3 regions of the Azospirillum sp. B510 genome follow, and region 1 is predicted to be linked to each of the others. Evidence: riboswitches for the same ligand, from Rfam matches in the RefSeq annotation. Region 1 holds a riboswitch; each other region holds the start of a gene.
The links. Region 1 has a riboswitch for thiamine pyrophosphate ahead of thiC (phosphomethylpyrimidine synthase ThiC). Riboswitches for the same ligand answer to the same signal wherever they lie in the genome.
Positions count from the first base shown of each region.

Region 2: linked by a shared signal. The riboswitch ahead of AZL_RS17615 (ABC transporter substrate-binding protein) and the one ahead of thiC (phosphomethylpyrimidine synthase ThiC) in region 1 are both predicted to bind thiamine pyrophosphate.
Region 3: linked by a shared signal. The riboswitch ahead of AZL_RS07920 (ABC transporter ATP-binding protein) and the one ahead of thiC (phosphomethylpyrimidine synthase ThiC) in region 1 are both predicted to bind thiamine pyrophosphate.

Region 1 is NC_013854.1:601,797-609,282, reverse strand. It holds gene AZL_RS02800 (Rne/Rng family ribonuclease) at 262-3,405, shown strand; gene greB (transcription elongation factor GreB) at 3,507-4,058, shown strand; gene thiC (phosphomethylpyrimidine synthase ThiC) at 4,129-5,856, opposite strand; TPP riboswitch at 5,990-6,123, opposite strand; gene AZL_RS02785 (CorA family divalent cation transporter) at 6,200-7,183, opposite strand; gene AZL_RS02780 (hypothetical protein) at 7,240-7,486, opposite strand, start outside.
Region 2 is NC_013855.1:513,768-521,253, forward strand. It holds gene AZL_RS17585 (purine-nucleoside phosphorylase) at 1-434, opposite strand, end outside; gene cdd (cytidine deaminase) at 450-869, opposite strand; gene AZL_RS17595 (ABC transporter permease) at 874-1,848, opposite strand; gene AZL_RS17600 (ABC transporter permease) at 1,853-3,001, opposite strand; gene AZL_RS17605 ((2Fe-2S) ferredoxin domain-containing protein) at 3,187-3,519, shown strand; gene AZL_RS17610 (DMT family transporter) at 3,702-4,619, shown strand; TPP riboswitch at 4,653-4,772, shown strand; gene AZL_RS17615 (ABC transporter substrate-binding protein) at 4,843-5,991, shown strand; gene AZL_RS17620 (branched-chain amino acid ABC transporter permease) at 5,996-6,868, shown strand; gene AZL_RS17625 (branched-chain amino acid ABC transporter ATP-binding protein/permease) at 6,861-7,486, shown strand, end outside.
Region 3 is NC_013854.1:1,723,937-1,731,422, forward strand. It holds gene AZL_RS07900 (hypothetical protein) at 1-325, shown strand, start outside; gene AZL_RS07905 (hypothetical protein) at 512-1,066, opposite strand; gene AZL_RS07910 (hypothetical protein) at 1,063-1,674, opposite strand; gene AZL_RS07915 (acetoin utilization protein AcuC) at 1,846-3,018, opposite strand; TPP riboswitch at 3,106-3,212, shown strand; gene AZL_RS07920 (ABC transporter ATP-binding protein) at 3,275-4,006, shown strand; gene AZL_RS07925 (ABC transporter permease) at 4,003-4,770, shown strand; gene AZL_RS07930 (ABC transporter substrate-binding protein) at 4,802-5,743, shown strand; gene AZL_RS07935 (IS1380-like element ISAzs3 family transposase) at 5,985-7,325, opposite strand.

The DNA.
Region 1 (7,486 bases):
CGCCTGTCCGGCCATCCGCGCCGGAGGGACGTCGCGGGGTGGCGCGTTCGGGTTGGCGGTGAGAGGACGAAACCTCGAAGCTGGCTGTGGCCGCAAGGCGGCAGTCCGGTGCGTGTCGACCGGGCCGTCCTGGCTGCTTTCGTCAGCGCCGTTCGGCGGTTCCGGTCCGTCGTGCCGTATGCTTCACCCACAACTGACGCTGCGTCCAGGCGGCCCGACCGGTCGCGCGGGTTCCCTGGGTCGCGCCGTTGAGGATCGTATATGGCCAAGCGCATGCTGGTGGACGCCACGCACCCGGAGGAAACCCGGGTCGCCGTGGTCAGTGGGAACCGGCTGGAAGAACTCGACTTCGAGATCGCCAGCCGCAAGCAGTTGAAGGGCAACATCTACCTGGCGAAGGTGACGCGGGTCGAGCCCTCGCTCCAGGCGGCCTTCGTGGAATATGGCGGGAACCGCCACGGCTTCCTCGCCTTCTCCGAAATCCATCCCGACTATTACCGCATCCCGATGGCCGACCGCGAGGCCCTGCTGGCCGAGGAGCGCCGGCTGGAGGAGCAGGCGGAGGCCCGGGCCGAGGCCGCCGCCGACGGCGCCGTGATGGCCGAGCCGATCCGCCCCGAACAGGTCGTCGAGGAATGGTCGCCGATGCCCTCCCCCATCGCCGCCGAGGCGTCGGATGAGGCGGGCGACGAGGAGAATGGCGGCGAGGACGCCGCCGAGGAGGGCGAGACCGGCGAGGAGCGGGCCGCCCCCGGGGCCGCCGCCCAGCCCGCCGAGGCCCCCGACATGGTCGGCGGCGACGAGGACGAGGAGGCGGAAACCCAGCGCCGCCGCTCGCGCCCGCTGCGTTCCTACAAGATCCAGGAAGTGGTGAAGCGCCGGCAGGTCATGCTGGTGCAGGTGACGAAGGAGGAGCGCGGCAACAAGGGGGCCGCCCTGACCACCTATCTCTCGCTGCCCGGCCGCTACTGCGTCCTGATGCCCAACACCGGCCGTGGCGGCGGGATTTCCCGCAAGATCACCAACCCGGCCGACCGCAAGCGCCTGAAGGAAATCCTGTCCGACCTGGACATTCCCGATGGCATGGCGGTCATCCTGCGCACCGCCGGTCTGGAGCGTTCCAAACCCGAGATCAAGCGCGACCTGGAATATCTGCTGCGCCTGTGGGACGACATCCGCGAACAGACGCTGAAGTCGTCGGCGCCCTGCCTCATCTATGAAGAGGCGAACCTGATCAAGCGGTCGATCCGCGACCTCTATTCCAACGACATCGACGAGATCTGGGTCGAGGGCGAGGCCGGCTTCCGCACGGCGCGCGAGTTCATGGACATGCTGATGCCGGGCCATTCCCAGCGCGTCCAGCTCTACCGCGACAGCCAGATCCCGCTGTTCCACCGCTATCAGGTGGAAACCCAGATCGACGCCATCCACAGCCCGGTGGTGCAGCTGCGCTCCGGCGGCTACATCGTCATCAACCCGACCGAGGCGCTGGTCTCCATCGACGTCAACTCCGGCAAATCGACCCGCGAGCGCAACATCGAGGAAACCGCCTACAAGACCAACCTGGAGGCCGCCGACGAGGTGGCGCGCCAGCTGCGTCTGCGCGATCTGGCCGGCCTGATCGTCATCGACTTCATCGACATGGAGGAGCCGCGGAACAACGCCGCCGTCGAGCGCCGCATGAAGGAGGCGATGAAGAACGACCGGGCGCGCATCCAGCTCGGCCGCATCTCCGCCTTCGGCCTGCTGGAGCTGTCGCGCCAGCGTCTGCGCCCGTCGCTGCTGGAGACCAACTTCGAGCGCTGCCCGCACTGCTCGGGCACCGGCGTCGTCCGCTCGGTCGAATCCGCCTCGCTGCACGTCCTGCGCGCCATCGAGGAGGAGGGCATCCGCAAGCGGTCGGCCGAGATCAGCATCTATGTGCCGACCTCGATCGCGCTCTACATCCTGAACCAGAAGCGCGGTGAGCTGGCCAAGATCGAAGAGCGCCACGCCTTCAGCGTCATGGTCCAGGCCGACGACAGCCTGATCGCCCCGGACCATCGTCTGGAGCGCAACAAGGCCCGCCTGCCCGACGAGGACGGTCCTCTGGTCAGCGCCGACCGCGTGATGGCCGAGACCGACCGCGCGCTCGCCGCCGAGCCGGTCGAGCCGGCGGAGGAGCCGGAGGTCGAAGCCGAAGCCGTCCAGGCCGAAGAGGCCGGCGAACGCGCCGAGACCGTCGGCGCCAACGGCGACGGTACCGGCGAGGATCGCCGCCGCCGCCGCCGCCGCCGCCGCGGTCGTGGCCGTGACCGCGAGGACGGCCGCGTCGAAGGCGAGAGCGCCGAGGGCGAGGCCGAGATGGACGAGGCCGGTCAGGAGACCGACGAGGACGCCGACCTGGCCGATCAGCCCGTCGGGCTGCCGGCCGACCTTCCGGTTGCCGCCGAGGCGATCTCCACCGTCGCCATCTCCGAGCCCGCCACCGACTCCGACGGCGAGAGCGACGATGCCGACGAGGATGAGGGTGAGGACGAGTTCGGCGCCGATGCCGGTGATCGCAACGGCGAAGGCCGCAAGAAGCGTCGCCGCGGCAAGCGCGGTGGCCGCCGGCGGTCGCGTCGCGACGGTGTGGAGGGTGTGGACGGTGGCGAGGAGGTCGTGACCACGGCCGAGACCGCCGCGGTTCCGGCCGCCCCGGTTCCGGCCGCCCCAGTTCCGGCCACGGCCGAGGCGTCCGACCTCGACTGGATCCTGGCCGGCGACACGGCTCCCGAAGCCGAGGATGTCCCGGTGCCGGTGCCTGCCGCCGAACCGCCGGTGACCGCCCCGGCTCCGGCCGAAGCGGCCAAGGCTCCGGCCAGGAAGGCGTCGCGCAAGCGCAAGGCCGCCGCCGAGGCTCCGGCCGAAGCGGCGCCGGCCGCTGCCGCGCCGGTCGCCACCCCGGTGGTTGCCCCGGTGGTTGCCGAGGCCCCCGCCAGGGGCCGTAAGCGCAAGGCCGCCGTCGCTCCGGTCGAGGCTCCGGTGGAGGCCGCTCCGGCCCCCGTCACCGAGGCCGCGCCGGCCAAGAAGGCGTCGCGCAAGCGCAAGGCCGCCGCGGAGGCCCCGGCCGAGGCCGCGCCGGTCGCCACCCCGGTGATTGCCCCGGTGGTTGCCGAGGCCCCCGCCAGGGGTCGCAAGCGCAAGGTCGCCGCCGCTCCGGTCGAGGCTCCGGTGGAAGCAGCTCCGGCCCCCGCCGCCGAGGCCACTCCGGCCAGGAAGGCGTCGCGCAAGCGCAAGGCCGCCGCCGAGGCCCCGGCCGAAGCAGCGCCGGTCGCGGCTCCGGTGGTTGCCGAGGCGCCCGCCCCGGCCAGCGAGCCCGACGCCGCACCGGCAGAGACCGAGGCTGACGCCAAGCCGCGCCGCGGCTGGTGGAAGCGGTAAGCCGAACGGCCCACCGGACGCTGTGAAACGGGAAAAGGCGCCGAAAAGGCGCCTTTTCCTTTTCCCGGACGTCATCATCCCGCCACAGGACAGGTCGGACCATGAGCAAGGCCTTCACCCGCGAGAACGACACGCCGGACGACGACGATCTCGACGATCCGGCACCGCTGCCCCAAGGCTTCAAGAACTACATGACCCCGCCGGGCTTCCAGCGCATGCAGGAGGAACTGCGCCATCTGCTGCGGGTGGAGCGGCCGAAGGTGGTGGAGGTGGTGTCCTGGGCCGCCGGCAATGGCGACCGCTCTGAGAATGGCGACTATCTCTACGGCAAGAAACGCCTGCGCGAGATCGACCGCCGCATCCGTTTCCTGAACAAGCGGCTGGAATCGGCGGTGGTGGTCAATCCGCAGGACCAGAAGAACCGCGAACAGGTCTTCTTCGGCGCCACCGTCACCTATGCCCGCGAGGACGGATCCGAGAACACCGTCACCATCGTCGGCGCCGACGAGGTCGATCCCGACCGCGGCCATGTCAGCTGGATCTCCCCCATCGCCCGCGCATTGCTGAAGGCGCGGGAGGGCGACATGGTCGACGTGCGCACACCGGCGGGGATGGAACAGGTCGAGGTGCTGGAGATCCGGTACGCGGGGTGAGTTGGGGGCGTTGATGCCCCCTCCCCATCCCTCCCCCTCTTCGAGAGGGAGGGGCAGCAACGCCAGGACCTCACTCCGCCGCCGGCTGGTAGATCTCCCCGCCCGATTCGCGGAATTTCTGCGACATCTCGGCCATGCCGGACTCCGCGGCGTCGCGGATCTCCTGCGTGATCTTCATCGAACAGAATTTCGGCCCGCACATCGAACAGAAATGCGCGGTCTTGGCGCCCTCCGCCGGCAGGGTCTCGTCATGGTAGGCCATCGCCGTGTCGGGATCGAGCGACAGGGCGAACTGGTCGCGCCAGCGGAAGGAGAAGCGGGCGCGCGACATGGCGTCGTCACGCAGCCGGGCCGCCGGATGGCCCTTGGCGAGGTCGGCGGCATGGGCGGCGATCTTGTAGGCGATGACGCCGGCCTTGACGTCGTCGCGGTCGGGCAGACCCAGATGCTCCTTCGGCGTGACGTAGCAGAGCATCGCCGTACCGAACCAGCCGATCATCGCCGCGCCGATGGCGCTGGTGATGTGGTCGTAACCCGGCGCGATGTCGGTCACCAACGGCCCCAGCGTGTAGAAGGGCGCCTCGCCGCACAGCGCCAGCTGCTTCTCGACATTGTGCTTGATCTTGTGCATCGGCACATGGCCCGGCCCCTCGATCATCACCTGGACGTCGCGCGCCCAGGCGATCCTGGTCAGCTCGCCCAGGGTTTCCAGCTCGGCGAACTGGGCGGCGTCGTTGGCGTCGGCCTGGCTGCCCGGCCGCAGGCCGTCGCCCATCGACAGCGCCACGTCATAGGCGCGGCAGATTTCGACGATGTCGGCGAAATGGTCGTAGAGGAAATTCTCGCGGTGATGCGCCAGGCACCATTTGGCGATGATCGAGCCGCCGCGCGAGACGATGCCGGTCACCCGCTTGGCGGTCAGCGGGATATGGGCCAGCCGCAGCCCGGCATGGATGGTGAAGTAATCGACGCCCTGCTCCGCCTGTTCGATCAGCGTGTCGCGGAACAGCTCCCAGGTCAGGTCCTCGGCCTTGCCCTTCACCTTCTCCAGCGCCTGATAGATCGGCACCGTGCCGATCGGAACCGGGGAGTTGCGCAGGATCCATTCGCGGGTCTGGTGGATGTCGGCGCCGGTGGACAGGTCCATCACGGTGTCCGCACCCCAGCGGATCGACCACACCATCTTCTCCACCTCCTCCTCGATCGAGGAGGTCACGGCGGAGTTGCCGATGTTGGCGTTGATCTTGGTCAGGAAATTGCGGCCGATGATCATCGGCTCCGACTCGGGATGGTTGATGTTGGACGGGATGATCGCCCGCCCGCGCGCCACCTCGTCGCGAACGAATTCCGGGGTGATGAAGTCGGGGATCTCGGCGCCGAAATCCTCGCCGTCGCGGGCCGCTTCCAAGGCGGCGGCGCGGCCGAGATTCTCGCGGACGGCGATATATTCCATCTCGGCGGTGACGATGCCGGCGCGGGCATAGGCCATCTGGGTCACCGCCCCGCCACCCTTGGCGCGCAGCACGCCGCCGTCGGTGGTCTCGACATCGCCGCGCGCCAGGATCCAGTCGCGGCGATGCTTGGCCAGACCGGCGCGCACGTCGATGGCGACCGTCTCGTCGGTGTAGGGGCCTGACGCGTCATAAACGGTCAGCGGCGGCTCGCCGCCCGACAGCGCGATCTCACGCAGGGCGACGCGCAGGTCGGGAAAGCGCGTGCCCGGCACATGGATTTTCCGCGACGACGGCAGCGGGCCGGTCGAGATGCGGATGGCGTTCTCGTTGAAGTCCTTGGGCATTGGGTTTCTCCGTCGGAGTTGGGCGGACAAACCCGGGACTGCGGACGGAGGTGCGGTATCATCGTGCGGGCCGATTCCCTGTCATGGGTCCCCGGACTGGCGGGGTTTGCTCGGCCGGACGGGGCGGAAATCGGCCCGTCACGAGGTCCCTCCCTTCGCCGGTATGACCCGGATCAGGTTCAAAGGGTCACCACGCTGCCGATGGCGCTTCGCGCCGTTTGGCCGTTGGTATCTCAGCCCCCTGTCGGGACCCCCCTGGAATGCGCCCATCCTGCCGCCGGCGGACGGTCGTGTCAAAAGGAAAGCGCGGCGGACGATCCGCCGGCCACATTGTGGAAATACGCTACATCCAGCGCTTCAGCCGCACATAGATCACCGGCAGCAGCGCCGACAGCAGCACCAGCCCCAGGGCGCCGGGATAGCCGAAGGGCGATTCATGCCCCGGCATGTCGGTGAAATTCATGCCGCCGATGCTGGTCACCAGGATCGGCGGATAGAGCAGGACGGTGAGGACCGAGACGATCTTGACGATCTCGTTCTGCTCGACATTGATCTGGCCGAGTGCCGTGTCCAGCGCCAGGGCGACCTTGCCGGACAGGAAACGGGCATACTGGTCCAACCCCCGCAGATCCTGCAACGTGGTCTTGGCCCAGCGCCGCGCCGCCTTGCCGGAATGCCAGCCATCGCCGCGCGCCAGGAAATCGGTCATGCGGGTCAGGCTGGCCAGACTGACCCGCGCCTTGCCGATCAGATGCCCGGCATGACCGATGCGTTTCAACGTCTGGGCGTCATCCAGCGTCTCGCCGCGCGACCGCAGCTTGCGCCCGCGGAAGAAGCGCCGGTTCAGCGCGTCCAGCTCCACCCCGGTCCGCCGCAGCACGACGGAGGTGCGGTCGATCATCCCATCCACCAGCGCCGCCAGCACCAGCTCGCCGCGGGAGGCCGCCACCCGGCCGTGGATGGCGCGGCGGCGGAAGGCCAGCAAGGGCTGGGGATCGATGTCGTGGATGGTCACCAACCGCCGCCCGGCCAGAACGAAGCTGACGGTGGCGATGCGCGGTTCGTCGGTGTCGGCCCAGACAAGCGCGGTGACGGTCATGGTCAGCACCCCGCCGGCGATGCGCAGCCGGCTCGATTCCTCGATCTCCGCCATCTGCTCGCGGGTCGGCAGGCCGGTGCCGATCAGCGCCTCCACCCGCGACAGCTCGTCGGGCGTCGGGTTGATCAGGTCGAGCCAGACCGTGCTGTCGGGCAGCGGCGCCGCGTCCTCCGCGGCCCCCCTCGCCCAACGCAACAGGCCGCCGTCATTGACGAAGACATGCAGCAAGGCGGTGCTCCTTGCGTAGGTAACCCGCCCCTCTCCCGCCCCGGGAGAGGGGCAATTTACGTCAGCCGGCCACCGCGCTTCGGCTTCTCGGGCGCGGCCTTCTCCCCGTCGAGATCCAGCGTCGCCCCCTCGGCCTTCAGCGCCTGCTCAAGCTTGCGGCGGAAAGCGCCGCCATCCCGCTTGGCGTCGAGGAAATGGCCGACCGCCTCCTTCGCCGCGTCGCTGTCATAGGGGACCTTGCCCAACGCCGCCAGCTTGGCGCGCTCCACCAGCTTCGGGTCCATCCGCTCGCGGATGGCCTGC
Region 2 (7,486 bases), on a different replicon from region 1:
GCCTCGTCGTTCGGGCCGGTCAGCGGGTTGGCGCCCAGCAGGTTCAGATGGTCGCTGATCGCCATCAGCCGGCCGGGGCCGACCTCCAGCCGCAGGGAGCCGACGGCGGCGGTCAGGACCAGCGTGTCGCAGCCGGCCAGTTTCAGCGCCCGCACCGCGGTCTTCAGCGCGTCGAAGCCGTTGCCCTCATAGGCATGGACGCGGCCCTGCATGCAGGCGACCTCGACCCCGCCGAGCCTGCCGACCACCAGCCGACCGGCATGGCCGGACACGCTGGGGATCGGGAAGCCGGCGATGTCGATGTAGGGGATCGAGACCGCATCGGCGATGCGGTCGGCGATGCCGCCCAGGCCGGAGCCCAGCACGATGCCGACCCGCGGCCGGTGGCCGGGGGCGCGGTGAAGGATGTCCGCGGCGGCGCGGGCAGCGGTCATGTCGGGAAACTCCGCTCAGAAGGCTAAATTGGTGGGGCCGAAGGATTCGGGCAACAGGGTTTCAAGCGCGAAGGTCCGCCGCAGTCCGGCCGGGTCGCAGATGTGGATCGGGGTTTCCGGCGTGGCGAATTCGCGGATGCGCTGGCGGCAGCCGCCGCAGGGGGTGCAGATCTCCTCCGTCCCCGCTTCGCCGCCCATCACGACGATGGCGCGGATGCGGCGGTCGCCGGCGGTCACCATGGCGCCGATGGCGCTCGATTCCGCGCACTGACCCTGCGGATAGGCGGCGTTCTCCACATTGCAGCCGGCGAAGATCCGGCCGGAGTCGCCGAGGATGGCCGCACCCACCTTGAATCTGGAATAGGGGGCGTGGGCGTTCTCGCGGGCGGCGCGGGCCGCTTCGATCAATTGGGGCAGCTCTGCCGTGTCGGGCATGGCGTCAGCGTTCCTTGACATAGGGGATGCCGCTCGCCTTGGGGGCGACGGCCTTGCCGACGAAGCCGGCCAGCAGCAGGACGGTCAGCACATAGGGCAGCATCTGGATGAACTGCACCGGGATGACGCCGATGCCCGGCAGGACCACGCCCTGGAGCCGCACCTGCACCGCGTCGGTGAAGGCGAACAGCAGGCAGGCGAATAGGGTCGGCCCCGGCCGCCATTTGCCGAAGATCAGCGCCGCCAGCGCCAGATAGCCCTTGCCGGCGGTCATGTCGCGGACGAAGCCGGCGCCGTGGCCGGTGGACAGGTAGGACCCCGCCATGCCGGTCAGCACGCCGGTGACCAGCAGCGCCTGATAGCGCAGTTTCGCCACCGACAGGCCGGCGGTATCGACCGCCGCCGGATTCTCGCCCACCGCCCGCAGCCGCAGGCCGAAGCGCGAGCGGTAGAGCACCCAATGGGTGGCGATCACCAGGACCAGCGTCACCCAGATCAGGATGTTGTTGGCGTCGAACAGTTCACGATAGACCGGCCCCAGCACCGGCACGCCGGCCAGCGCCTCGACGCCCGGCAGCTGGACCGCCGGAATGCGCGCCTGGTTGGGCAGGAGCGGGGTCTGGCCGCCCTGGTGGAACCAGGCGTAGGCCAGCGTCGGCGCCAGCCCGGCGACCAGGATGTTGATCGCCATGCCCGACACCACCTGATTGCCGTTGTGGGTGACGCAGGCGAAGCCATGGACCATGGCCAGCGCCACCCCGGCGGCGATGCCGGCCAGCAGCCCGAGCCAGGGGTTCAACGTCGCCGAGGCGACGGCGGCGGAGAAGAAGGCGCCGGCCAGCATCTTGCCCTCCAGCCCGATGTCGACCACGCCGGCCCGCTCGCAATACATGCCGGCGAAGGCGGCCAGCACCAGCGGCGTCGCCACCCGGATGGTGGCGCCCAGCAGTTGCAGGGCCAGGAGCAGCGCGTCCTCCATGGGCTCAGCCCCTTCCCCCGGTTGTGGCGTCCGCGGCGGCGCCGCCGCGGCGGCGGAACAGCGCCTCCACCTGCGGTTTGAACAGGTTTTCCATGGCGCCGGCGAACAGGATGACCAGACCTTGGATGACCATCACCAGCTCGCGGTTGATCGTGGGATATTCGAAGGACAGCTGGCCGCCGCCCTGCGCCAGGACACCGAACAGCAGGGCCGCCAGAATGATCCCGACCGGGTGGTTGCGCCCCATCAGCGCCACGGCGATGCCGACGAAGCCGACGCCGCCGGTGAAGTTCAGGATCACCCGGTGCTGGACGCCCAGGATCTCGTTCACCCCGACGAAGCCGGCCAAGGCACCGGAGATCAGCATGGCGATGATGATGTTTCGCGACGGCGAGATGCCGGCATAGACCGCCGCCCGCTCGTTGCGGCCGACGGTGCGCAGCTCGTAGCCCCAGCGGGTCCGGCGCAGGAAGACATGGAACAGCAGGCAGCAGGCCAGCGCCCACAGGAAGGACAGGTTCAGCGGCGAGGCCGGGATGGTGATTCCGAACCAGCCCAGCGCCCGGTCCATCGACGGCAGCCAGACGCCGGGATCGAACTCGCGGGTCTCCGGCGACTGGCTGCCGGGGCGGATCAGCACGTCCACCAGCAGCCAGGTCATGATCGAGGCGGCGATGAAGTTGAACATGATCGTCGTGATGACGATGTGGCTGCCGCGCTTGGCCTGGAGCCAGGCCGGGATGAAGGCCCAGGCGGCGCCGAACAGCGCCGAGGCCAGCACCGCCAGCACCGCCACCACCGGCCAGGGCCAGCCGGTCAGCGCCAGCGCCACCAGCCCGGCGCCGAGCCCGCCGAGATAGGCCTGCCCCTCGCCGCCGATGTTGAACAGCCCGCAATGAAAGGCGATGGCGACGGCCAGCCCGGTGAAGATGAAGTCGGTGGTGTAATAGAGGGTATAGCCGATGGCTTCCGGATAGCCCAGGGCCTCCGACAGCAGCAGTGACAGCACGTCCACCGGATTCTCGCCGATCACCAGGATCACCAGCCCGGACAGCACGAAGGCCGCGACGAGGTTGAGAACCGGCAACAGCGCATACCCGACCCAGCCCGGCACGGCGCCCGGCTGTCCTTTTCCCGACCCGCTCAGCAGCACCGGCGTCTCCTGGATTGCCCTTGCCGGGGATTCTTAACCGGCAAAGCCCGGCCGACCAAGCATTTCATCGCTTTGTAAAGTTGGCGGGCGCCGCGAGCTGGAGGCGTCGCGAAAAGCCTTGCTGCGACGCAGCATTCTGGCATGCTTCTTACCCATAGTAATTTTATGGCTATGGAGCAAGCCCGATGCCGCTCGACATTCCGCAGACCTTCCGCCACCATGTCTTCTGTTGTGCCCAGCAGCGCCCGCCCGGCCATCCGCGCGGCAGTTGCGCCGCCAAGGGCGCGCATCCGCTTTGGCAGCGGCTCGATCAGAAAATCCAGGGCCAGGGGTTGACTGACATCGGCATGGCGATGACGGGATGCCTCGGCTTCTGTTCCGCCGGGCCGCTGATGGTGGTCTATCCGGAAGGCATCTGGTACCGCCCGGAAACGCCGGAGGACATCGACGAGATCGTCGACTCGCATCTGGTCAACGACACGCCGGTCGAGCGGCTGGTGATGGTGCTGACGCGGTGAGGTGGAGGCTTCGATTGCTCCCTCCCAACCTCCCCCGCTGGGCGGGGGAGGGCTGGGGTGGGGGCAATCGAAGCCGACACGTCCAAAACCCCACGCCTACCAGACCTGCGGTTGCGGCATTGGGATGCGGACGGGTTTGCCCATAATGTGGGCAACCCTAGCCATTGCCATTCCGAACCGAAATGACCGCCAACGCCGAAACCGCCGATCTTCTGCCTGCCAAGGCCGATTCGGTTCCCTATGCCGTCGGCTGCTTCCTGGTGGCGATCGTGCTGTTCGCGGCGATGGACACGCTCATCAAGGTCCTGACCGCCGGCTATCCGGTGCCGCAGCTGATGTTCGTGCGGTCGCTGGTCGCCTTCCTGCTGGTGGGGGGCTACACGCTGGCCTGGGGCGGCGGCTTCGCGGCGATGCGGACCCGGCGGCCCCTGGGCCATGTCTGGCGGGCCTTCGCCGGCCTGATCTCCATGGGCTGCTTCTTCTATGCCTTCCGCGAGCTGCCGCTGGCCGACGTCTATGTGCTGAGCTTCGCCGGGCCATTGTTCATCACCGCGCTGTCGGCCCCGTTGCTGGGGGAGCCGGTGGGCTGGCGCCGCTGGGCCGCCGTGGTGGTCGGCTTCGGCGGCGTGGTGGTGATGGCGCAGCCGTCGGCCGGGGCGCCGCTGGTCCCGGTTCTGGTCGGGCTGACCGCCGCCCTGTTCTACGCCCTGGCGGCGCTGGCGGTGCGCGGCCTGTCGCGGACGGAGACCAGCGCCTCCATCGTGCTCTATCTGTTGCTGACGACGACGGTGGTCAGCGGCGCGCTGGCCGTGCCGGTCTGGACCACGCCGACCGCCGCCGGGCTGGGGCTGATGGCGCTGGTGGGGGCGTTGGGCGCCCTGGCGCAGGTGCTGCTGACCCAGGCCTTCCGCCGCGCGCCGCCGGCGGTGGTGGCGCCGTTCGAATATACCGGCATGGTGTGGGCCAGCCTGTTCGGCTGGATGGTGTTCGGCGACTTGCCGACCGCGCCGGTTCTGGCCGGCGCCATGGTCATCATCGGCAGCGGGCTCTATATCCTGCATCGTGAAACCATGGTGGCGCGCCGCCGGCTGGGTTCTTGACAGGACGGGGCCGGCGGCGACACTCTCGCCGCCTGTTCACGGCTGGGGTGCCCGTGCGGCCGCTTTGGAAAAAAGGCGGGTGGCGCGGGCTGAGACACACCCATCGAACCTGATCCGGGTCATGCCGGCGAAGGGAGCCGACCGGAACCCGACGGATTGGCCGCGAACGCCCCGTCCCCTCCGCGTCGCACCCGCTGCCGGCGCGAGTTGAGGAGTTTCGGTCATGCGGCGCGCGCTTCCCCTTCTGATCGGCCTGCTGGCCGCATCGTCCTGCCTGTCGTCCGGCCTGTCATCCACGGCCCGCGCCGATGACGCGCTGTCCTTCCCGGTGCTGGTGCCGTTGACCGGTTTCCTGTCGCTGGAGGGCACCAGCCAGCGCAACGGCGCCGTCCTGGCGCTGAGGCAGACGCCGGCCGGAATCGCCATCGCGTCGGAGGTCGTCGACACCGGCACCTCGCCCGAGGCGGCGGTGACCGCGCTGGAGCGCGCGGCCGGCGGCGGTACGATTGGCGCGGTCGCCGCCAGCATGCTCGGCACCCAGATGCTGGCGATGCTGCCGCTGGCCCACGACCTGAAGCTGCCGCTGATCACCGTGTCGGGCACCGCCTCGATCACCGAGCAGGGCAATCCCTGGGTCTTCCGCTTCTTCCCCGGCGACGCGGTGACCAAGGCCGCCCATGCCCGCTATGTGGTGGAGGAGTTGGGCAAGCGGCGGCCGGCGATCATCTACCAGACCACCGCCTATGGCCAGAGCGGCAAGACCCATCTCGACGCCGCCTTCAAGGCGCTGGACGTCACGCCCGTCTTCGAGGAGGGGGTGGACCCGGCGGCCAAGGATCTGCTGCCGGTGCTGACCAAGGCGCTGGCCGCCAATCCCGACGTTCTGGTGCTGCACCTCCATTCCGCGCCGACCGCCCTTCTGCTGCGGCAGGCGGCGTCCAGCGGCGTTACCCTGCCGATCGTCGCCGGCTCCGCCATGCATCAGCCGAGCACCGCCGCCCTGCTGGAGCCGGCGGAGCTGAAGGGCGTCTGTGCCGAGACCGCGGCCTCGCCCATCTCCGGTGACAGCCCGGAGGTCAGGGCCTTCACCGACGCCTACCGCGCCGCCTTCGGCAAGGAGCCGGACGCCTTCGCGCTCGGCCAGTATGACGGCATGACCATGGCGCTGGAGGCGGTGAAGGCCGGCGCCCGGACCCCCGACGCGATCCGCAAGGCGCTGTCGGCCGAGACCTTCAAGGGTCTCGCCATGACCTACAAGTCCGACGGCAAGGGCAACATGGCCCATTCCGCCGTCATCGTCTGCTATGACGGGACCAGCCGCGTGCCGGCGGTGGTGAAGCGGTACGACGACCCGGCGCTTGCGGCGAAGTGAGCGGATGGCGGCGCTTCAACTGCTGGTCAACGGGGTGGCGCTGGGAGCGGCCTACGCCCTGGTGGCGCTGGGCTTCGTGCTGGTGCTGAACGCCACCTCGGCGGTGAATTTCACCCAGGGCGACCTCGTCATGGCCGGCGGGCTGCTGGCGGTGGCGCTGGCGCCGCTGATTCCGCTGCCGGGCATCGTCCTGCTGCCGGTGGTGCTGGCGCTGATGGCGGCGCTCGGGCTGCTGCTGGCGCTGGCGGCCTATCTGCCCTTGCGCCGCCGCCCGCCGGCGTCGGTCTTCATCAGCACCATCGCCGTCGGCATTATCCTGCAGAATGGCGCCGCCATCCTGTTCGGGCCGGAGCCGCGCGCGGCGCCGCCGCTGTTCGGCGACGGCACGCTGTCCTTCGCCGGGCTGGCGGTTTCCGAGCAGTCGCTCGCCATCGTCGCGGTGGCGGCCGTGCTGATCGGGAGCCAGCAATGGGTGTTCGCCCGCACCCAGCTCGGCCGCCGGCTGCGCGCCACGGCGCAGGACCCGGAAATGGCGCGGGCCTGCGGCGTGCCGGTCACTGCCATGATCTTGCTGACCTTCGCCATCGGCGCCGCCTGCGCCGGAGCCGCCGGGCTGCTGCTGGCCAACCGCTATTTCGTCACGCCGGCATCCGGCGGCGACCTGATCCTGAAGGCCTACATCGCGGTGACGGTGGGGGGCTGGGGCTCCGTGCCGGGGGCGGTGGTGGGGGCGCTGCTGATCGCGCTGTTCGAGGTCGGGGTGTCGTCGGTGCTCTCCTATCCGGCGGCGCTGGGGGCCCTGTACCTGACGCTGTTGGCGATCCTGGTGCTGCGCCCGCAAGGGCTGTTCGGCGAAGCGGTGCGCCGCCGTGGCTGAGAGGCGCTTCCCGCTGGAAAGTGCCGCGTTCCTTGCCGGCGCGCTCGCCCTGCTGGTCTATGCGCTCGCCTTCGCCTCCCCCTATGGGCTGCGTGTCCTGACTGTCGCCGGCGTCTATGCGCTGGCGGCCTTCGGTTTCCAAATCGTCTTCGGTCTCGGCGGTGCGCTGTCGCTGGCGCAGGGCGCCTTCTTCGGCGTCGGCGCCTATGTGACGGGCATCCTTGGCAGCCGCTACGGCCTCGGCTTCGAGGCGACCTTTCCGCTGTCGCTGCTGGTCCCGCTGCTGCTGGCCCTGCCGGTCGGGCTGGCGGTGCTGCGGCTGGAGTCGCACTATTTCGCGCTGGCGACGCTGGGGATCGCGCAGGTGCTGCATCTGCTGGCGGTGAATTTGCCGGAGCTTACCGGCGGTTCGAACGGGCTCGCCGGGGTGCCGGCGGCGGTGCTGTTCGGCTGGGCGGTGCCGCGCGGGCTGCCGATGGCGGGGCTGGTCTGGGGGCTGGTGGCGCTGGGCGGGCTGATCGGCTGGCGGCTGTCGCGCGGGCGGTTCGGCCGCGCGCTGACCATGCTGCGCGACGACCCGCTGGCGGCGGGAACGCTGGGGCTGGATGTCGGGCGGCT
Region 3 (7,486 bases), 1.1 Mb from region 1:
GGAGAATGGCTTCTCCGGTCCCTTCTCCCAGCTGGAGGACAGCCAGTACGCCCGCCGCAAGGCCGAGATGGTCGAGCGCGAAGGCTTGCAGGTCATCTCCATGCCGCCCTGCACCGCTCCAGCCTGGGCGCGTCTGACCGGCCATCGTCTCGATCAGGTGGCGACCATGACCCGCGAGGATCTGGTCAAGCTTGGCATGACCCCGCCGGTCGCCTCGCGTTCGCTGATCATCATCCATGAATGGCTGCGCAACATGCGTCAGGCGCTGTCGCCTTACCTGCACGACGCCTTCCGCCAGACCCCGGCCGCCGCCAAGACGCGCTGAGGATCCGCCGGCCGCTCAAGGCTGGCCGCTCAAGGCTTGTTCCCAATGGCCCTTCTCCCCTTCGGGGGAGGAGGGTTTTTCATGACTACAGCGTCGTGCGTTTAATATGAAACGCACGACGCTGTAGTTCTCCGTATGGCGATCGGATTCACGCTTCACATCGATTCCGATTTTACGCGATCCGATCTAGGCCGCGCTGCGCGCCGAACTGGCGCTATAGAGGTCCTCCTTGACCGCCGCCACCGACTTCACCTGATAACCCGGCCGCGCGCTGAAGCGGCGGCTGGCCCGTTCGGCGGCCTCGCGTTCCGACTCGGCCCAGACCAGATAATCGCGCCCGCGGGCCCATTCGACGGCCAGCGGATGGGCGGCGTCGATCTCGCCGATCTGCTGGTTCACCACGGTCACCAGCCATTCCTTGTCGCCGGGATTGCGCCTGTCGGTCAGGATCAGGATCTGCGGGCGCCGTTTCGATTGCGCGGCGGTCAGGCGCTGCTGGACCTCGACCTGCTTCTTGCGCAGTTCCACGATCTCGTTGGTCAGCGCCTCGATCTCGGCATGAAGCCCCTCCTCCTCCCGATGGAGGCGGTGGATGGTATTGTCCAGCTTGTCCTGGGAGTTGCGGACGCCCCGCACCCGCTGGCGTGTCAGCGACACCCGCTGCTCGACGGTCATCAGCACATTGCACAGCCAAGCGCCGATGGCGACGATGGCCAGGACGATGATGAAGTTGATCATCATGGGATGGCCCCCGTCCTGGCCCCCGTCCTGGCCCGCGCGGTGGCGGGTGGCGTGGGAGCGCCCTTGCCGCCGCCACGCGCATCGCCGCGCATGAAGGTCTTCTGGAAGCCCAGCTTGAAGGGAAAGGCGACGTCGCACATCTGCTTGGCCTCATCGAAACTCGAGGCCCAGATCTCGGCGACATTGGTGCAGCGCCAGATCGGATTCACCTGGGTCCGCTCACCGGACGCCCGCGCGGCGGACGACGCCTTCTCCTGGGTCACGGTGGCGGCGAACCTCATCAGGCCCGCCTGCGGGTCGCCAACCTCGTGAACGAACACCGGCGGCTGTTCGGCAAGATCACGGATTTGCTTCTCAACCTTGCGGATGTCGCTCTCCAGCCGGTTGCGATCATTGGACTGGCTGTTGCGGCGCTGAACAAGCTGGTTGACCCGGTTTTGCAGATCCTGCGCCTCGGCATGCAGCACATAGACGCGGTTTTCGATCTGATCCAGCCCGCTGCTCTTTTCCACGATGTTCGGCAGGAAATCCTTCAGCATCATGGCGACCGGAATGGCGGCCAGCATGATGATGACGACGGCGATCAGGAACAGCGTCGTATTCGACATCCGCCCGCCCATTCTCCCGCCAAGCCCGCTTCATCCGACCCGCCGAAGGAAACGGAAGTGGCACCCCTCTCGACGATCGAGAATCAACAAACAATCCGACTCCGTCAACAAATCGTCATAGTCCCGTCCGCAATTCATTGGAGCTCCGGTCCGGTCGCGGCCGGGCACCGTTCAGGATAGCGCCATCTCCGCCACCCGCCTCACCGCATCGCGCACCGGTCCGGGGCGCCGCTCGTCGCCCAGGGTGGTGAACCAATGGTCCGGCGGGTTGCGGCCGGCGGCGCGGTTCCAGGTCAGGGCGCGCAGCACCGCCTCGGCCTCCGCCGTCGGCGTCACGGCGGGATCGATACCGTTCATCACCGCCCAGATCCCGGCCCAACAGCGTCCAACCGACCAGGGGTTGTAACCACCACCGCCCACCACCAGAACACGTGGCGCCAGCGGCAGCAACGCCGTCACCGCATCCCACAATGCCCGGTTGGACAGTTCTAGCCGGCTGAGCGGATCCTCGGCCAGAGCATCGGCTCCGGTCTGGATCACCATCGCCTGGGGACGGAAGGAGCGGGCCAGCGGCAGGATCGCCGCCGCCATCACATGCTCCATCTCGCTGTCGTTGAAGCCGGGCGGCACCGGCAGGTTGCGGGCCATGCCGCCGGCGCGATCCTCCGCCTTGCCGGTGTAGGGCCAGCGGCCATCCTCATGGACCGAGACGGTCAGCACCCGGTCATCGTCGGCGAAGGCCAACTCCACCCCGTCGCCGTGGTGGGCGTCGAGATCGACATAGAGCACCCGCTCCAGCCCATGGTCCAACAGTTCCAGGATGCCCAGAACCGGCGCGTTGAAATAGCAGAAACCGCTGGCCCGGTCGCGCCGCGCATGATGGGTGCCGGCCGCCGGGGCATAGACCAGCCCGGCCGGCCGGTCGCCCAGGATGCGCGCCGCCTGCAAGGCCGATCCGCTGCTGTGCGCCGGCCGCCGGTACATCTCGGCGAAGATGGGATTCTCCAGCTTTCCCAGATTGTGGCGGGCGGCGGTCGCCTCGTCCACCCGCTGGTCCGCCTCCGCCCGCTTCAGCGCGGCGATGTAGTCGGTGGTGTGGAAGCGCGCCAACTCCTGTTCGCTCGCGACATGGGTGTCGAGATAGATCTCGTCCGGCAGCCAGCCCATCGCGCGGCTGAGGTCGATGGCGGTCGAGACACGCGGAATCGCCAGCGGGTGTTTCGGCCCATAGGTCGAGCCGCGATAGATCTCGCCACCGATGAACAGCGGGGTGCGGAGAGGCGTGGTCAGGGTCTGGACTCCCTCGTTCGCGCCAGAAACTAGGTGCCGCCGCGTGGCGGTCAAGCGCCTTCCCCGGAGGCCCGCTTCCGCGCTTCGGAAGTCCGGTCCCGCAATGCTTGCGGTCGCGGATCGTCCGCGCCTATAGTCGCCGCCTTCACTGGGGGGAGCCGATGGGCGGCTGAGAGGTCCCGTTGCGGGACGACCCCTGGAACCTGATCCGGTTCATGCCGGCGTAGGGATCAGTGATGCGGACCCGCAGCCTTTCCATCTCCACCCGTTCATCCTCCGCCACTTCGCCATGCCCGCCCCGATGCCGACGATGATGCCGCTCTCGGTGACGATCCGGCGCGCGCGGCTGACCTATGGCGGCACGCTGCTGTTTTCCGACCTGACGCTGGAGCTGCCGGCCGGCCGGACCACCTGCCTGCTGGGGCCGAGCGGCGTCGGCAAGACCACGCTGCTGCGCATTCTCGCCGGGCTGGCCGAACCAGAGCCGCCGACCGAGGTCGCCACCGGCGATGGCCAGCCGCTGGCCGGCCGCATCGCCTACATGGCCCAGCAGGACCTGCTGCTGCCCTGGCTGACCCTTCTCGACAATGTCCTGCTGGGTGACCGGCTGCGCCACCGCCGCCCCGATCCGTCGCGGGTGGAGCAGGCAAAGGCGCTGCTGGACCGTGTCGGGCTGGCGGGGCGGGAGCGCGACCGCCCGGCCGCCCTGTCCGGCGGGCAGCGGCAGCGGGTGGCGCTGGCCCGCACGCTCATGGAGGACAGGCCGCTGGTCCTGATGGACGAGCCCTTCTCCGCCCTCGACGCCATCACCCGGCTGCGTTTGCAGGAGACGGCGGCGGAGACGCTGGCCGGCCGCACCGTTCTGATGGTGACGCACGACCCGCTGGAGGCGCTGCGCATCGGCGACCGCCTGCATGTGATGACCGGGCGGCCCGCCATCATGGGGCCGGCGTTGGAACCCTCCGGCCCGGTGCCGCGCCGCGTCGATGATCCCGACCTGCTCGCCCATCAGGCCGAGCTGTTGCGGAGGCTGGCGGAATGAAGGCCCTGCTGCGTGTGGCGGTCACGCTCGCGGTGCTGGTCGCCGGTTGGCAGGCGCTGGTCTGGGCCACCGGCCTGCCGCGCTACCTGCTGCCCGGCCCGCTGGCGGTGGCGGACGTCCTGCGGCGGCAGGCCCCCCTGCTGTGGACCCATGGCCTGACCACGCTGGCCGAGATCCTGATCGGTCTGACGGCCGGGGTGACGCTGGGCGGGGTCAGCGCCCTGCTGCTGGCCCGCTTCCGCACGGCGCGGCGCTGGCTGATGCCGCTGCTGCTGGTCAGCCAGGCGATCCCGGTCTTCGCGCTGGCGCCGCTGCTGGTGCTGTGGCTGGGCTACGGCATGATGTCCAAGATCGCCATGGCGGTGCTGGTCATCTATTTCCCGGTGACGACCGCCCTGTTCGACGGGCTGCGGCGCACCGATCCCGGCTGGCTCGACCTCGCCCGCACCATGGGCGCCTCGCCAGCCGCCATGCTGTGGAACATCCGCCTGCCCGCCGCCCTGCCCGCCTTCTGGTCCGGTGTGCGGGTCGCCGCCGCCGTGGCCCCCATCGGCGCGGTGATCGGCGAATGGGTGGGGTCCTCCTCCGGGCTCGGCTATCTGATGCTGCACGCCAACGCCCGCATGCAGATCGACCTCCTGTTCGCCGCGGTTCTGGTACTGGGGCTGTTCGCGGTGACGCTCTATGCCGCCGTCGACGCGCTGGCCCGCCGCGCCCTGCCCTGGCAACCCGATACCCAACCCGCAGAAGACGCCAACCCTTGAAGGGGAGAGACACCCGATGAGACACCTGCCGATGAAGCACCTGCTCACCGCCGGCCTGATGGCCGCCAGCCTGATGACCTCGCTTCCGGCATCGGCCCAGGACAAGCTGTCCGTGATGCTGGACTGGTTCGTCAACCCCGACCACGCACCGCTGGTGGTGGCGCAGGAGAAGGGGTTCTTCAAGGATGCCGGGCTGGACGTGACGCTGACGGCGCCGGCCGATCCCAACGACCCGCCGAAGCTGGTCGCCGCCGGCGGCGCCGACATCGCCGTGTCCTATCAGCCGCAGCTGATCCTGCAGGTGGCGGAGGAACTGCCGCTGGTCCGCATCGGCACGCTGGTGTCGACGCCGCTGAACTCGGTCGTCGTTCTGCGCGACGGGCCGGTGAAGACGCTGAAGGACCTGAAGGGCCGCAAGGTCGGCTATTCCATCGCCGGTTTCGAGGACGCCCTGCTGGGCGCCATGCTGGAGAAGCAGGGCCTCGGCCTGAAGGATGTCGAGCTGGTCAACGTCAATTTCTCCCTCTCGCCGTCGCTGCTGTCGGGGCAGGTCGACGCGGTGGTCGGCGCCTTCCGCAATTTCGAGCTGAACCAGATGGAGATCGAGAAGCATCCCGGCCGCGCCTTCTACCCGGAGGAGGAAGGGGTTCCGCCCTATGACGAGCTGATCCTGGTCGCGCGCAAGGACAAGGCCAACGATCCGCGCTTCAAGCGCTTCCTGGCGGCGGTGGAGCGGGCGACTCTCTACATCCTGAACCACCCGGAGGAGGCGCAGGCCGCCTTCGTCAAGGACCGGCCGGAACTGAACGACGAGCTCAACCGCCGCGCCTGGGCCGACACGCTGCCGCGCTTCTCCCACAGCCCGGCGGCGCTGGACGGCGAACGCTACACCCGCTTCGCCGAGTTCCTGAAGGCGCGCGGGCTGATCAAGACCGTGGCGCCGCTGGACCAGTATGCGGTGGTGGTGAAGTAACCCCGTCATCGCCGCGGCAATCCGTCCCCACCCCCTGCCGCCATTGCCATCGGCCCCGGCGGAGCGTTACCTAGCCGCCTTTATTCACCAGGGTGGCGAGCGGTCTGGTCGCCGCGTTGAGATGATCAACGTTGGGCTGTATGGGCGCGCGTCGTCGGCCGCCGCGCTGACGGCGGCGTGACGGTGTCGGAGTTGGTGGTGGAGGGGATTGGGTGACGGCTGGGGCACGCTGCCCCGGTGCTCAGCAGATGAGCCGGGGCATGCGGCCGAGGGCGAGGTGGATGATCGCCTGATCAGGCGCGCTGGTCGGCAGGTGCACCTTGATCTGCGTCTTCATCTCCACGATACGCGCGGCGGTCTTCACCAAGCGCAGCCGCAAGGTGTCGAATTGCACCGTGCGCCAGCGGGAGCGTTTCGGCATCAGCGAGCGCAGGCTCCACAGCAGCCAGTACGCCCCGGCGTGCAGGAACAGGCGGAACTGGTTGGCCGTCGCCTTGGTGCAGGAGGTCCGGTCTGCGGCAAGGTGGGATTTCCAGGCTTTTATATGATTTTCCGCCTGTCCCCTCGCGCAATACAGGCCGGCATACAGCCAGCGACCCGTGCCGTGGCGTAGGTTGGTGACGATGAAGCGGCTGTCGGTGCCCTGGTCTCCTGCCTCGACGCGCGCGACGATGCGGCGGACCCGGCTCCAGGTGCTGGCCCCGTCATAGAATTCCTTGAAGCGGCGCACCTTGTCGGCTCCGGGCATGGCCTGGAAGCGCGCCGCGGTGCTGGCCTCCAGCGTGGTGACGTGACGGCGCAGTGTGCTGCTGGTCGGCAGACCGAGCACGTAGTCGAGCCCCTCCGCCTCGCACCAGTCCAGCACCTCCGGGCAGGCGTAATGGCCGTCGGCGCGCAGCAGGATCTCGGTCTTGGGCCAGTTTGCCCGAATGGCGCGGAGCAGGCGACGCAGGAAGGTCCGGATCTCCGTCCCCTTGGGCCGCTTGGCTGGGCGCAGCACAGCGGTGACAAAGCGGCCGTTGCCGTCGAAGACAACGATGGGCTGGAAGCCGTACTCGTCATAATGGGCGTTGAACAGGCGCAACTGCTGACCGCCATGCACCGTGTCGAAGGTGTCGTCTACATCCAGCACGATGCGCTTGGGCACCTGGCGAAAGGACGCGCAGTAGAGATCGACCATGGCTCGGCCCATGCGCAGCAGTGCGCGGGTATCCGGCAGGTTCTCCAGGCGCGAGATGGTGGCTTGCGAGCAAAGGTCACGCTCGGACGGCAGGCGTTCCAGGGCCATCTTGAACAGCGGGTCGGAGCGTAGGCTGCCGGCGTCGTTGCCGTCCTCGTAGCCCGCCGCGATGGCCAGCAGGCGAAAGCCGATGATGTCGGCCAGCGAATGCACGGTGCGCGTTGGATCGCGCGGGTCCTCAATACAGGCGGCCAGCCGATCGGCAATCCGCAGCCGCTTCGCCACCTCCCGCAGCACCAGCAGCCCGCCATCGGAGGACAGGCGGCCGCCATCAAAGCGCCCGATCACCGGCTTTCCAGCAACGGGTGACAGGCCGGGCAGCGGCAGGGTATGATCAACCATGGCGGGTGGGCGCTCCGGAAACGGCAGGAGTTGGCGTCAGCACCCAAATCCTACGGCCGCTCAACGGATGCCGCTACACCCGCCAACCCTCATGAATTTTCCCGGCTAGAGGGAAATCGCTCCGCCGGCTGATGGTGGACCAGGCGAAGAATTGGGAGACG